DNA from 2 places in the Macrococcus epidermidis genome. Region 1 is predicted to be linked to the other one. Evidence: riboswitches for the same ligand, from Rfam matches in the RefSeq annotation. Region 1 holds a riboswitch; the other holds the start of a gene.
The links. A riboswitch is a leader RNA that binds a small molecule or an ion and turns the genes downstream of it on or off. The one in region 1 is predicted to bind lysine.
Positions count from the first base shown of each region.

Region 2: another riboswitch for lysine. It lies ahead of KFV12_RS09110 (amino acid permease); the one in region 1 lies ahead of KFV12_RS07180 (aspartate kinase).

Region 1 is NZ_CP073819.1:1,367,025-1,372,592, reverse strand. Features, by position in the region: gene dapA (4-hydroxy-tetrahydrodipicolinate synthase) at 1-578, opposite strand, end outside; gene KFV12_RS07185 (aspartate-semialdehyde dehydrogenase) at 656-1,642, opposite strand; gene KFV12_RS07180 (aspartate kinase) at 1,725-2,963, opposite strand; lysine riboswitch at 3,041-3,214, opposite strand; gene KFV12_RS07175 (ABC-F family ATP-binding cassette domain-containing protein) at 3,358-4,953, opposite strand; gene KFV12_RS07170 (CvfB family protein) at 5,130-5,568, shown strand, end outside.
Region 2 is NZ_CP073819.1:1,715,960-1,721,527, forward strand. Features, by position in the region: gene KFV12_RS09085 (precorrin-2 dehydrogenase/sirohydrochlorin ferrochelatase family protein) at 1-137, opposite strand, end outside; gene KFV12_RS09090 (sirohydrochlorin chelatase) at 118-849, opposite strand; gene rplT (50S ribosomal protein L20) at 1,121-1,480, opposite strand; gene rpmI (50S ribosomal protein L35) at 1,511-1,711, opposite strand; gene infC (translation initiation factor IF-3) at 1,724-2,260, opposite strand; ribosomal protein L20 leader region at 2,279-2,404, opposite strand; gene KFV12_RS09110 (amino acid permease) at 2,442-3,932, opposite strand; lysine riboswitch at 4,007-4,177, opposite strand; gene thrS (threonine--tRNA ligase) at 4,303-5,568, opposite strand, start outside.

The DNA.
Region 1 (5,568 bases):
ATATCGTCATTACCACTATAAAGCATAAAATCATCAGGGATAATTGATTTAATATTTGCAGTATAGTCAAGATCGTGTGTTGCATCTTTTAAAGCATAGATATATGGATTTTGTGCTAATACTTCAACCGTTTCTGGTTCAATCGTCATATTCGTTCTTGCTGGTACATTATATAGTACAACAGGTAATTCAACAGCGTTAGCAATAGTAGTAAAGTGTTCAATTAAACCTCTTTGGTTTGTTTTATTATAGTATGGTGTAATGAGCATAATACCATCTGCTCCAAGTGATTTTACTTTTAAAGAATGATCAATGCTTGCCTGCGTATTATTTGTTCCAGTACCTACGATAATCGGAACACGTTGATTTGAAATACGTACAGCGATTTCAACGAGTTTTAATTTTTCTTCTTCTGCTAATGTTGAACCTTCTCCTGTCGTACCATTAACAAATATCGCCTGAATATCATTATCGATAAGAAAATTTACATGACGTTCGAAAGTCTCATAATCTACTTGTGAATTGATAAAAGGGGTTGTAATTGCTACTGCAGTACCTTTAAATTGAACTTGTGTCATATGAACACTCCTTGATAATTTATGATGATTATTGCGCATTTTTTCGATAGCTATTTATTATTTACTATTCGTATTTACTATTTATGATTGTTCAAATGAATCTGTTCTAAAATTTGAACAGCATTAAGTGCTGCGCCTTTTAGTAAGTTATCTGCTGTACACCAAATATGGAATGAATTATCTAGCGTGTCATCTTCTCTAATTCTTCCTACAAATACTTCATCTTTACCCGTTGTATTAATGGCTAAAGGGTATTCATTATTCGCAACGTCATCGATAAGGATAACACCTTCAGTTTGTTCAAATAGATGACGTAAATCCTGTACTGTTGCTGGTTGCTCTAAAGTTACATTGATAGCAACAGAATGCGAATCCTGCACAGGAACACGTACACATGTTGCTGTTACTTTTAGGTCAGGTAAATTTAATATTTTCTTTGTTTCATCAATCATCTTCTGTTCTTCTTTTGTATAGCCACTTTCTAAAAATACATCGATATGTGGTAATACATTATTGTAAATAGGGTGAGGGTAGTTCTTTGGTACTTCACCTTTAGCGCCATTGATTAAATCGTTTCTTCCGGCAACACCGCTACCAGACACCGCCTGATAAGTTGTATATGCCACACGCTTTAAACCATATTTATCTTGAAGCGGTTTTAAAGGGACGACTGACTGAATCGTTGAACAGTTTGGATTTGCGATAATTTTTCTGTTTAATTGTGGGCTATTCACTTCCGGTACGATTAAATCAATACCTTCTTCCATTCTATATGCACTTGAATTATCTATAACAATGCTTCCTGCTTGTTCAAACAGAGGAGAGAACTTTAAGCTCGTGCTACCTCCTGCACTCATTAATACAAAATCATACTTTTCATTCGCTTTTTCTTCTGTTAATTCTTCTGTAATATACGTTTTACCTTGATAAACAACTTCTTTATTTGCAGATCTTGCTGAAGTAAATAATGTAAGTTCATTAAATGGGATTGATTTTCTTTCGAGTACTTCTAACATTTTTTGACCGACTAAACCAGTTGCACCTACGACTGCGATTTTATACATTTCATACACTCCTTATAATTAATCAATTATTTACTTATATGTTACGCATTTTCTTTAATGAGTTAAAGTGTTTTAATAAAAATTAAACATTAAATTTTTCACATAATATTTGTACTGCTTGCTTTGCATTTCCAGCATCTACTACTAATGAAATACTGATTTCACTTGTCGATACCTGATAGTATGCAATCTGCTCCTCGATTAAAGACATAAATACTTTTGACGCGACACCAGACATATCACGCATACCTGAACCGATGATCGATACTTTCGCATAGTTATCTTTAATTTCATGGAGTAGGGCAGGGTATGATGCAGTTAACTGATCAATAATTGCTTTAATCTGATATTGTTCTGTATTTTTCATCGTAAATGATAACTGCATACCATCGATATTTACTGTCTGAGAAATCATATCGATATTGATCTGATTTTGTTCTAATAATTCGTAAAGAGAGGTTAATACTTTTGTATCGTGCATTGGATAAGATAAAGTTACGTAATTCATATCTTCATCTAATGCAATTCCTGTTACTGCTTTTCTTTCAATGATTTGTTCATTTGGCACAATCCATGTTCCTTTCTCTTCGGATAAAGTTTTTCCGGTATATATTTTAGTATTGTTATTATAAGCGATTTCAATACATCGTGTTTCAAGTACGCCAGCTCCGAGTGATGACAGTTCCATCATTTCTTCAAAACTTACATAGTCCATCTTCATTGTTTCTGGATATACTCTCGGGTCGGTACCAAATATTCCTATTACGTCAGAATATATTTCACATGATGATTGAAGTGATGCTGCAAGTGCTACTGCTGTTGTATCACTTCCACCACGACCAAGTGTCGTTAACTCATCTTCATGATTGATACCTTGAAAGCCAGCTACAATAATAATATCTTTTGTCTTAAATAGTTCCTGTAATTTAGTCGTGTTAATAGACTGAATCTTACTTTTTAGATGATGACCTTCAGTGCGTATTCCAGCCTGCGCTCCCGTTAAAGCAACGGATTCTACTGATAAATCATTTAATATGATTGAAAGATAAGCGATGGTTTGCTGCTCACCTGTGGTTAATAACATAGCTAGTGCACTTTCTTTTGGACGTTCTGTAAGTGACGCTACATTTTTGAGTAGTGCATCCGTTGTCTTTCCCATCGCTGAAACAACGACGACGAGTTTTTCCTTTTGTTCAACACGCTTTTTAAGATAATCAGCAATGTGCCTAATCTTATTAAAATCAGCAACAGAACTTCCGCCAAATTTTAATACTTTGATATTACTTGCTTTTTCTTCTGTCTGAATACTGTTTTCTGTTATCAATTTTTTGCCTCCTGCAAGGGGTCATCACCAACAAAAAAACAAGCCCAGAGACATCTGGACTTGTTGAATTTATATACAAGCGATGCACTCCATTATTTTTCAATAATGACAAATCCATAGCTCTTAACCTGTGGATCCAACATAGTATTCACTGCAATCAATACTATATTTCGGCATCTCACCCTTTCAGTAATTCATTTGCAGAATTACCATTACTTACTCATGATCGATGCGCCTCATCTGTTACATTTATTTAATTGATATTTAATATACTACAGAAAGATTTTAAAATTGTAAAGTGTTTTGAGAAAATTTAAAAATAATAGTTTATTTAACAATACTTAAAATCAAAAAACGTGTATTCATAAAATGAATACACGCAAGAAAATATTTATTTAAGTACACCTTGTTCTTTTAAGTATTCTTCATAAGTAATTTCTTTAGAAAGGTTTGCATTTAAGTCAATAACACGATTGGCAATTGTGTTAATGAACTCAAAGTCATGAGAAGTAAAGATCAGTGAACCTTTAAATGCCTTTAAACCATCATTGACAGAAGTGATACTTTCTAAGTCTAAATGGTTTGTTGGCTCATCAAGTAATAATACGTTCGCTGATGATAACATCATCTTACTTAACATACATCTTACTTTTTCTCCTCCTGATAATACAGTTGCTTTTTTACGTACTTCTTCACCAGAGAATAACATGCGACCTAAGAATCCGCGTAAGAAAGTTTCCGTTTGTTCCTCAGGCGGTGCATATTGACGTAACCATTCTACTAAGTCGATATTTTTACCTTCAAAGAATTCTGAGTTATCTTTCGGTAAATAACTTTGTGACGTTGTCACACCCCATTTGTAAGAACCCTCATCCGGTTCCATTTCACCAGCTAAAATACGAAGTAGGGTAGTCTTAGCAATTTCAGAATCACCGACTAGTACTGCTTTATCGTTTGGATTCATCGTAAATGATAAGTTATCAATAACTTTTACGCCATCGATAGTTTTAGTTAAACCTTGAACTTGTAGTAACTCATTACCAATTTCACGTTCTGGTTTAAAGTTAACGAAAGGATATTTACGGCTAGAAGGCTGGATATCATCTAATTCAATCTTTTCTAACATTTTCTTACGGCTTGTTGCTTGTTTAGATTTAGAAGCATTTGCTGAGAATCGTGCAACGAAGTCCTGTAATTCTTTAATCTTTTCTTCTTTTTTCTTATTAGAGTCTTGTAGCATTTGTTGTGCTAACTGACTTGATTGATACCAGAAGTCATAGTTCCCAACATAAATTTTAATTTTACCGTAGTCTAAATCAGCAATATGCGTACATACGTTATTTAAGAAATGACGGTCATGTGATACAACGATTACTGTGTTTTCAAAGTTAATCAAGAATTCCTCTAACCAGCTGATTGCAGGAATATCTAAACCGTTGGTAGGCTCATCGAGTAATAATACATCTGGCTCACCAAATAATGCTTGTGCTAAAAGAATCTTAACTTTCTGGTTATTTTCAAGTTCAGACATTTTCTTTTCGTGTAGATCATCTTTGATGCCAAGACCAGACAATAATACTTGTGCATCACTTTCAGCAGTCCAGCCGCCCATTTCACCAAACTCACCTTCAAGTTCAGCTGCACGCATACCATCTTCATCACTGAAGTCTGGTTTCATATAGATTTCATTCTTTTCTTTCATGACATTCCAAAGCTTTTCATTACCACGAAGTACAACATCAAGTACACGTTCATCTTCATAAGCGAAGTGGTCCTGTTTTAATATTGATAATCGTTCGTCTTTTCCTAATGAAACATGACCTGATTGAGAGTCAAGCTCACCTGAAAGAATTTTTAGGAAAGTAGATTTTCCTGCACCGTTTGCTCCGATTAAACCGTAGCAGTTTCCGGGTGTGAATTTTATGTTTACATCTTCAAATAATTTTCTATCACCGAATCGTAAACTAACATTAGATACTTGTAACATTGAGTGGTCTCCTTTAATTTATAATCAGTAAGATTATATCATAGTTTGATAAGAAATAGATATTACTGATTTCTTACTTACACAGATAGTTCTATTATACTGTTAATTCTGACGAATGGGTGAAAATGTGCTATAATGATTTATTGAAATAGGTATTTAACCTAAAGGAGAGACATATGGAGAACAAACAATTATCAGGTAGTATCGACTTTTTACGCGTCGATCGATTAGAAGGGTCTACGTATTACTTACTTGGACCGAATAGTGAAGTCGTAAAGTTAAATCAATCAGAAGTATTAGAAGATGATGAATTAGAAATTGGTGAGGATTATTCTTTCTTTGTATATCCAGGTCGTACTGGAGATTTATTTGCAACCCAAAATATTCCCGATATTTCAACTGACCGCTATGACTGGGTAAAAGTGATTAAGAAAGATAGAGACGGGGTTACGGTAGATATCGGTATCCCACGTGAAATCGTTATTCCGTGGGAAGATCTACCGAAAGTAAAAGAAGTTTGGCCGGAAGCAGGAGATGAAGTATTTGCTTGTCTTCGTGTAGACAGAAATGATCAGTTATATGGACGTTTAGCAAGTGAAACGATGGTCGATGCCA
Region 2 (5,568 bases), 350 kb from region 1:
TCAACATCTATCTCTGGTGCCATGACAGTAATAAACGCACCTTCACCATGTAAGCCGTTTACTTTGCGTTTGGCAATTCTGCCACCACCTACAATCAGTATCTTTTTACCTTCTAAATTAAGCATGACTGGATACATATGCATCCTCCTCAAGTTGTGCCAGTTTATTTAATACACCTTGTGTCATTGCAAAATCTAAATCCAATGTTTCAGTAAAAGATATATCGTATCCTGCTTCTATAAAAGGCTGACTCAGTCTTTTAATCTTACGCACAAGATGACCATCGAATAAGAAATATGGCATTATGATAATTTTGTCTTGCTTATCCATCGTCTTCAGTTTTTCTTCAAAACTTAAATTACCATATAACATTGCTGGTACTAAGTTCTGACCTGACGTCTGCTGCATGACTTCCACCATTTTAGTGAGACGTTCATCTGGTTCAGTAAATCTTTTATTACCATGTGCTGTAATCAGTATCGTTGCATCTTTAAATCCAGAAATAATGCGCTCACATACCTTGTAGACACTTGGTTCATCTCCGAAACAATCTGCAATGTGGTATGTTATATGTGGATAATCCTTCAATACATCATTAAGCTGTGCTGGAATATCTTCTCTTGCATGCATTGCTGGAAATAAGAGCATTGGCATGACTAAAAATTCTGTGACACCAGCATCTACCATACGGCGTGTAATAATTGGTACATTCTCGTCATCTTTTTCGAGAAAAGCTAACTGCTGTACTGTTTCAGGTCGCTTTGATATTATATTATCTACAAATTCTCTGAAAAGTTGATTTTTATCAGGCATCTTTGATCCATGTGCGATATATATGATTCCTTTCATGTGCCTCCCCCTCAATAAAAGATACATTTATATTATAGCTTATTTAGTTGTGAATATGTTCACATGTATATATGAATAGGGATTTCCCTATATAAATTTTTTTGCAAGTAATTTAATAAGAAATATGTCTTTACTTTTTATTACTTTCGGATTTATTATTTTTTTTGTTTATATATCTCCATCGATTTACCCTCCTTTTTTATATTAAAAATGGCCATAAAAAAAATCTCTAAGTCATCATAACTTAGAGATTTTTAAGATTAATATCTTATTATTTGTTTAAAGCCGCTTTCGCTTGTGCTACGATTTCAGCAAATGCTTTTTCGTCAGTGATAGCGATTTCTGATAACATTTTACGGTTGATATCGATACCAGCAACTTTTAATCCGTTCATTAAACGGCTATAGCTGATGTCGTTCATACGCGCTGCCGCATTGATACGTGCGATCCATAATTTACGGAAGTCACGTTTCTTTTGACGACGGTCACGGTATGCATATTGACCTGATTTCATTACTTGTTGTTTTGCTACTTTATATAATGTATGTTTTGAACCAAAGTAACCTTTAGCTAATTTGATTGTACGTTTACGACGCGCGCGTGTAACTGTTCCACCTTTAACTCGTGGCATTATAATTCCTCCTCAGTGTTTCTAATTTTATTATTTTACGTAAGTTAACATTTGTGCTACTCGTTTTTGATCGCCTTTAGATACTAATGACGCTTTACGAAGTCCACGTTTTTGTTTCGTTGATTTGTTTGCGAATAAGTGTGAAGTGTAAGCTCTTGAACGTTTTAATTTTCCTGAACCAGTTCTTTTAACACGTTTAGCTCCACCACGGTGAGTTTTCATTTTAGGCATGTTTTGTTCCTCCTAGTTTTGTTTTTTGTCGACGATTGGCGCTAACATTAAGAACATTGAGCGGCCATCCATCTTTGGTCTTTGTTCAACTGTCGCAAGATCTTTACATTCTTCTGCAAATTTCTCTAACACACGTTGACCAAATTCTTTATGCGTGATTGCACGACCTCGGAATCTGATTGATACTTTAACTTTGTCCTGCTTTTCTAAGAATTTACGAGCATTTTTAAGTTTCGTATTAAAATCATGATCTTCAATCGTTGGACTTAATCTAATTTCTTTAACGACAACAACTTTTTGATTTTTACGTGCTTCTTTTTCTTTCTTTTGTTGTTCAAATTTGAATTTACCGTAATCCATAATTTTGGCTACTGGTGGTTTCGCATTTGGAGCAACTAACACGACATCAAGGTTAACACGTTCTGCAATTTCAATTGCTTCGAACTTAGTTTTAACGCCAAGTTGTTCACCATCATGACCGATTAAACGAAGTTCTCTCGCACGAATTTTGTCATTGATTTGAGTTTGATCTTTAGCTATGGTTGACACCTCCTATTTGATTTACGAAGACAAACAAAAAAGCGAATGCATAATGCACCCGCTAAAAAATAGACATGTCTAACCATGTTATTTAACCCTGTAACTGCTCTTTGCGTCTTCAGGGCGAGAAGCGGGATGCTTCTACTTGTCCGTTTCGTATTCAACAGACTTAAGTATAACAGGCTAATATTTATAAGTCAACATCTATTTTTTCATATTCACTCATATCTGTATCTTGAGATAAATCAACTTCTGTTAAAGGAATCTTACGCGTTTTATATTTTAGTTTGTGGTAGAAATAGAACGCTAAGAAAATTGGAATCCCCATATAAGTGATCAAGAAACCATTAAGATCGAACTTACCACCTAATATTAAATCAGTATCCTGACCGATAATTACAAATAAACAGAGAACAAATGCAAATATCGGACCGAATGGGAACCACATCGCTTTATATTTTAATACTGATATATCTTTGTTCTGAGCATAAAACGCTCTTCTGAATCGATAATGACTAATTGCAATACCAAGCCAGGCGATAAATCCTGTTAAACCACTTGCTGCCACGATATATTCGTAAGCACCACTAGCAACACGCTCTACTAAGAAGATGATTACCACCACAACAAACGTTGCAAGTAAACTCGGAATAGGAACGCCTTTGCGATTTGTTTCTGAGAATTTACGTGATGCTAATCCATCTTTACCCATCGCATATAACATACGCGTTGAAGCATACATACCACTATTACCCGCTGATAGAATAGATGTTAAGATAACAGCATTCATAAAGGATGCTGCAAATGCAAGGCCAGCATTTTCAAATACTAACGTAAATGGTGACTTCGCAACACTATCTCCCCCCATTAAGTTAGGATTCGTGTAAGGAATGATTAATCCGATGACGAAAATAGAGAGAATGTAAAAAATTAAAATTCTCCAGAAAACTTGTTTAATCGCTTTCGGTATCGTTTTTTCCGGCTCTTCTGATTCACCTGCTGTAATACCAACAAGTTCTGTACCCTGGAAACTAAATCCGGCTACTAAGAATACGCCAAGAATCGTTAAGAAAGACCCCGTTAAACCATGACCGACAAATGGAGCATCACCTGTCGTGAAGTTATCAAAACCGATAAACTTGCCACCTAATATTCCAACGATTGTTAGTAATCCGATGATTAAAAATAATATAACAGTAGCAACTTTTATAATCGCAAACCAATATTCACTTTCACCATAAACTCGAACTGACAATGTATTTAAAAATAAAATAATTGCTAAAAACACTAAGCTCCATGCCCAACCCGGCAAGAAATCCATCGGTGCCCAGTACTTTATGACGCTCGCAGCGATACTCACATCTGCTGCAACTGTAATCACCCAGTTAAACCAATAATTCCAGCCAAGCGCAAATCCAAGAGATGGATCGACGAAGCGTGTTGCATAGGTAGAAAATGAACCTGAAATCGGTAAATATGTTGCCATTTCACCAAGACTTGTCATTAAGAAAAATACCATAATACCAATAATCGTAAACGCAAGTAACGCACCACCTGGGCCAGCATCACGAATCGCTCCTCCAGAGGTCATAAATAAACCTGTGCCGATACAGCCACCAATAGCGATCATCGAAATATGGCGCTGCTTCAATTTTCTTTGTACTCCATTCGTACTTTGCATATATTGACTTCCTTTCAAAAATTAAAAATGAGCACACGTATGATACGCGTACTCATTTGAAAGTATAATCATCAAAATTAAGTAGCGCATCACAAATGTGACAGTCTAACACTTGTTCAATGTTAGCCCAGGATATAATGTTCATACACATTATTCCTTCGGCACTGTTTCCTTTCGATAAACTTCGTTTATGTGTATGACATATCCATCATCTACTCATAAACAGTGCAACCTCTACCTCAACGAGGAATATTAAGTTAGTTACTAATATACATGACATCACTTATTATTTCAACCTCTTTTTATTAATACGTTAAAACATTAAATGATGATTTTCCTTAAAAACATAGACTCATAAAAAATCAAATCATTATTTTTTTAGACGAATCTCATCAACTAAATTCCAGATAAACTCGTCGCGATCTAAAGTTTTAGAATCTTTAGAACCATATTGACGCAGGTTTACTTCATTATTCTCAACTTCTTTATCTCCTACTACAACCTGGTAAGGGACTTTATGCATTTGTGCTTCACGAATTTTGTAGCCCATCTTTTCATTTCGGTCATCAATATGACAACGAACACCTTGAGATTTTAACTCATCATATAATTTACGCGCATAGTCATAATGCACTTCATTAGAAACCGGAATAATTTCTAATTGATTTGGAGCAAGCCAAGTAGGATATGCACCTTTATATTCTTCTGTTAAGAAAGCAACAAATCGTTCCATTGTTGAAATAACACCACGATGAATAACTACCGGACGGTGTTTCTCGCCGTCATTACCAATGTATTCTAAATCGAAACGTTCCGGTAATAAGAAGTCTAATTGAACTGTAGATAAAGTTTCTTCTTTACCTAACGCAGTTTTAACCTGTACATCGAGTTTTGGACCGTAGAATGCAGCTTCTCCTGGTGCTTCTTCGTAATCTAAGCCCATTTCATCAACTGCTTCTTTAAGCATTGATTGTGCTTTCTCCCACATTTCATCATCCTGGAAATATTTTTCAGTATCTTCTGGATCTCTATAACTTAGACGGAATTTATAATCTTTAAATTTGAAGTCTTTATATACATCTATTACAAGTTGCACGACACGGATAAATTCATCTTTAATCTGATCCGGACGAACGAAGATATGTGCATCATTTAAAGTCATACCACGAACACGTTGTAATCCGCTTACAGCACCACTTGCTTCATATCTGTGCATTGTACCAAGTTCAGCGATACGGATTGGTAATTCACGGTATGAATGTGGTTTATTTTTATAGACCATCATATGGTGTGGACAGTTCATCGGACGTAATACCATTTGCTCATTGTCCATCTCCATAACCGGGAACATGTCTTCCTGATAATGATCCCAGTGTCCAGAAGTTTTATAAAGATCAACTGAACCCATAACTGGTGTATACACGTGGTCATAACCTAATGCAACTTCTTTATCAACAATATAGCGTTCTAATTCACGACGAATTGTAGCGCCATTTGGTAACCATAACGGTAAACCAGGGCCGACAAGTTGATTTGTAGTAAATAACTCTAATTCTTTACCAATCTTTCTGTGGTCACGTTCTTTACGCTCTTCTAAAACCTGAAGATGTTCTTTTAATGCTTTTTTATCGAAGAA